2 regions of the Streptomyces fractus genome follow, and region 1 is predicted to be linked to the other one. Evidence: riboswitches for the same ligand, from Rfam matches in the RefSeq annotation. Region 1 holds a riboswitch; the other holds the start of a gene.
What was found. Region 1 has a riboswitch for cyclic di-AMP ahead of ACP4E5_RS19505 (C40 family peptidase). Riboswitches for the same ligand answer to the same signal wherever they lie in the genome.

Region 1 (2,195 bases):
CGCGTCACCCACGACGCACAGCTCGGCCGGGTCGGCGCCCTCGCCCTCGGTGGGGCCGACCAGCTCGCGCACGAGCGCGTACTGCGCGTGGTTCGTGTCCTGGTACTCGTCGACGAGGACGTGGCGGAAGCGGCGGCGGTAGTGCTCGGCGATGTCCGGGAACGCCCGCAGCATGTTCACCGTCATCATGATCAGGTCGTCGAAGTCCAGCGCGTTCGCCTCGCGCAGGCGTGCCTGGTACATCGAGTACGCCTGGGCGAGGGTCTTCTCGAAACCGTCGGCCGCGGTCGCCGCGAAGTCCTCCTCGTCGATCAGCTCGTTCTTGAGGTTGCTGATCTTGGCGGTGAAGGACTTCGGCGGGAACTTCTTCGGGTCCAGGTCGAGGTCGCGGCAGACGAGCGCCATGAGCCGCTTGCTGTCGGCGGCGTCGTAGATCGAGAAGGAGGACGTGAAGCCCAGCTTCTTCGACTCGCGGCGCAGTATCCGGACGCAGGCGCTGTGGAACGTCGACACCCACATCGCGTTGGCCCGCGGGCCCACCAGGTCCTCGACGCGCTCCTTCATCTCGCCGGCGGCCTTGTTCGTGAACGTGATCGCGAGGATCTGGCCGGGGTGCACGCCGCGCTCGGCGAGCAGGTACGCGATGCGGTGCGTGAGGACGCGGGTCTTGCCGGAACCGGCGCCCGCGACGATGAGCAGCGGGCTCCCACCGTGCACGACGGCCGCCTGCTGGTTCTCGTTCAGCCCCTCCAGGAGGGAGGCCGAGTCGAGGACCGGGCGCGGGGCGCCGTCCCGGTAGTGCGCGTCCCTGCCCGCGGGCGCGCCGAGCTTCCCACCGAACAGGTCGTCCGGCATCGGCTCCGCGGCCCCGTCGTCGTACTCGGGGTCCGGGGGCGGCGGCGGGGGCTCCTCCGCGCCGTGTCGGAGGCCGGTCAGGAAGCTGTCGTCAAAGAGGCTGCTCATCGCTCTACGAGTCTAAGCCGCCCCACTGACAACCCGTGGCTGCCTTTGACAACCCGTGGCTGCCTTCGGAACTCCGGGCGCCCTCCAGGTGGCAGATCACGAAAATGTATCGGGCATATCGAACATCAACCTTCACAGCAGCCACACGAGTTGGCTACGGTGCAGCCGGGCAGCCCGTCCCCCCGCCCGCGGATGTCGCGGCGAGCGGGCAGCCCCCGCCGAGTTCCGTACGCCGTAAGGCAGGGAACCGGGGACCCAACCGACCTTGGGGTGAATCGGTCAGCCGACCGTAGGGCAGCCTTCCGCGTACCACGCCCGAACCCGACAGCTAACCCGGTAGGCGGACGACGGAAGGAGTCGCCTGCCTTGGCGTCGCACCGCAAGCCCCGCAGCCGTTCCCGGATGACCGGCGGCCTTCGCACGACCCCCGCGGTCGGCATCACCACCGCCGCCCTCACCTCCGTGGCCCTGCTCTCGCAGACGGCACAGGCCGCGCCCGCGCAGCCGTCGAAGCCGCGCCTCGAAGAGGTTCAGCAGAAGGTCGACACCCTGTACCGGCAGGCCGAGGTCGCCACCCAGAAGTACAACGGCGCGAAGGAGCGGACCGACTCCAAGAAACAGCAGGTCGACAAGCTCCTCGACGATGTCGCGCAGCGCACCGACGAGATGAACACGGCCCGCCAGAAGCTCGGCAGATACGCCGCCGAGCAGTACCGCTCGGGCAGCGTGAGCGACACCGCGACCATGTTCCTCGCGGACGATCCGGAGGACTACTTCTCGCAGCGCCAGCTGATGAACCGGCTGACCGCCGAGCAGAAGAAGTCGATCGACGACTATCAGACGCAGGCGCGCGAGACCGCGAAGAAGCGCACCGAGGCTCAGTCGAGCCTCCAGGACCTCACCGAGTCGCAGGCCGAACTGAGGTCGACGAAGGAGACCGTCCAGACGAAGCTCTCCGACGCGCGCGAGCTGCTGGCCGAGCTGACCGCCAAGGAGAAGGCGCGGCTCGCCGAGATCCAGAAGGCCAAGGAGGAAGAGGCCCGCAAGAAGGCCAAGGAGCTGGCCGCCAAGCAGAAGGCCGCGGAGGCGGAGAAGGAGAGGGCGGCCGAGAAGGCGCGGGAGCAGTCGTCCGGTTCGTCCTCCTCCGGTTCCTCGTCCGACTCGTCATCCGGCTCCGGATCCTCCTCGGACGCCTCGTACGCCACGAAGGCCGCGCAGGCGCTCGCGTTCGC
Region 2 (2,195 bases), 1.2 Mb from region 1:
CACGCTGGCGGCCGAGGGGCTCACGGATGCCGAACGGGACACCGCCGTACAGAACTTGGTGGGCGTGGCCCCGCTGAAGTTCGAGACCGCAGCGGCCGTCGCGAGCACCCTGGCCGACCAGGTCGAGCAGCACCTGCCGGACGACTTCCAGGCGCAGGTGTACCGGCAACTGGCCGCCACGGGCACCGTGGAGGCCACGGCCGCTGTTGTGAGCGCGTTCCCGGCGGACCGTCTGGTGACGATCCTGGTGGGTGACGCCGCGCAGATCGAGGAGCCGGTCAAGGCGCTCGGCATCGGCGAAGTCACGGTCGTCGCGGGCTGAGTTCGGCTCCCCAGGCACGCCACGAAGCCCCGGCGCCGGCATCGGCGGCCGGGGCTTCGTGGCGTCCGTCACGATCACCTTCAATCGCCACACGTTCGCAAATGTCCGAATTGGCGTAGAGGTTGCCTGTCTGCCCTGTGGCGTGCACTACAAAAGCCGGGTTCTGTTTGTTGATTCAAAGACGCCCCGCTTAGCGTTCCCTCCGGCTGTCCGCCAGACGTACGTCGCGCCCGCGACACCGGACAGTCATCGCCGAGTCCCCATGGTGTGAGCCAGGGGAGCCGGGGACCCACCGAAGTCCCTGGGGTGAATCGGGCGCTCTTCCCATCAGGGGAGGGGGCCTGTAGGAGACCTTCCTGCTCCGAACCCGTCAGCTAACCCGGTAGGCGAGAAGGAAGGAAAGGACCAGCCACTTCATGGGGTTCACCCGTGCCACCGGGAAGCACCGCCGTCCCAGCCGCCTGACGCGTACCACCGCTCAGGTCGCGGGCGTCGCCGCGATCACCACGACGGGCGTGGTGGGTGGCCTCGCCGCCCCCGCCCTCGCCGCCGACACCGCGACGGTCCCGCACGACGGCCTCACGCAGGCCGTCGCCATCGGCGACTCCCTCGCCGAGCAGATCGACGCGCAGGCCACCGCGCAGCACAAGGCCGCCGCCAAGGCGAAGGCCGAGGCGGAGGCCAAGAAGAAGGCCGAGGAGGCCAAGCGCAAGGCCGAGGCGGAGGCCAAGAAGCGGGCCGCCGAGAAGGCCGAGAAGGAGCGCGAGGCCAAGAAGCGCGCCGCCCGCGAGGCGGAGCGCAAGCGCCTGAACAGCTTCGTGTCGCCGATCTCCGGCTCGTACGTCTCCACCGCCTACAAGGCCGGCAGTGGACTGTGGTCCTCCGGCAGCCACACCGGCATCGACTTCCACGCCTCCAGCGGCACCTCGGTGCACGCGGTCGGCATGGGCACCGTCGTCGAGGCCGGCTGGGGCGGCGCGTACGGCAACAACGTCGTGATCAAGATGAAGGACGGTACGTACACCCAGTACGGTCACATGTCCTCGATCGGCGTCTCGGTCGGCCAGGACGTCACCCCCGGCCAGCAGATCGGCCTCTCCGGAGCCACTGGCAACGTGACGGGCCCGCACCTCCACTTCGAGGCCCGCACCACCCCCGACTACGGCTCGGACATCGACCCCGTCGCGTACCTGCGCCAGCACGGTGTGAACGTCTGACCCACCAGTCACACCTTCCCCGAAAGCCCCGGCTCCCCGAGCCGGGGCTTTCGCGTGCGCGGGTCTGCACTGTCCAAAAAATATCCCCGGATTCCGTCCCCTCGTCGGAAATTCAACTCCGGTGGAATAGAGTCTCCGGGTAAACGTTCCGGCCGCGTGTCATTCGCGCTTGACCGGGCGTCAATCGGCCGCGTATCGCGGGCATTGAGGCGGAGGTCGAGTCATGCGCATTCCCGCGCAGTCGGTATGCACAGCGATCCGCGACGACATCGTCGCCGGCGTCTACGAGCGCGGCGCCAGACTCACCGAGGAACTCCTCGCGCGTCGCTACGGCGTCTCTCGCGTGCCCGTCCGTGAGGCGCTGCGCACCCTGGAGGCGGAGGGGTTCGTCGTCACGCGCAGGCACGCGGGCGCGTGCGTGGCCGAACCCACCGAGCGGGAGGCGGCCGACCTCCTGGAGATCCGCATGCTGCTCGAACCCATGGGCGCCCACCGCGCCGCGCAGCGCCGCACCGAGGCCCACCTCAAGGTCCTTCGCGGCCTGGTCAGGCTGGGGCAGGAGCGCTCCCGGCGAGGTCAGAGCGAGGATCTGCGCTCCCTCGGCAGCTGGTTCCACGAGACGCTCGCCCAGGCCTCCGGCAGCCCCGGCCTGATCA

Region 2: linked by a shared signal. The riboswitch ahead of ACP4E5_RS14170 (M23 family metallopeptidase) and the one ahead of ACP4E5_RS19505 (C40 family peptidase) in region 1 are both predicted to bind cyclic di-AMP.

The regions. Positions count from the first base shown of each region.
Region 1 is NZ_JBMYHI010000002.1:3,930,177-3,932,371, forward strand. Features, by position in the region: gene pcrA (DNA helicase PcrA) at 1-963, opposite strand, end outside; cyclic di-AMP (ydaO/yuaA leader) riboswitch at 1,170-1,321, shown strand; gene ACP4E5_RS19505 (C40 family peptidase) at 1,330-2,195, shown strand, end outside.
Region 2 is NZ_JBMYHI010000002.1:2,741,916-2,744,110, reverse strand. Features, by position in the region: gene ACP4E5_RS14175 (M16 family metallopeptidase) at 1-322, shown strand, start outside; cyclic di-AMP (ydaO/yuaA leader) riboswitch at 563-726, shown strand; gene ACP4E5_RS14170 (M23 family metallopeptidase) at 739-1,539, shown strand; gene ACP4E5_RS14165 (GntR family transcriptional regulator) at 1,763-2,195, shown strand, end outside.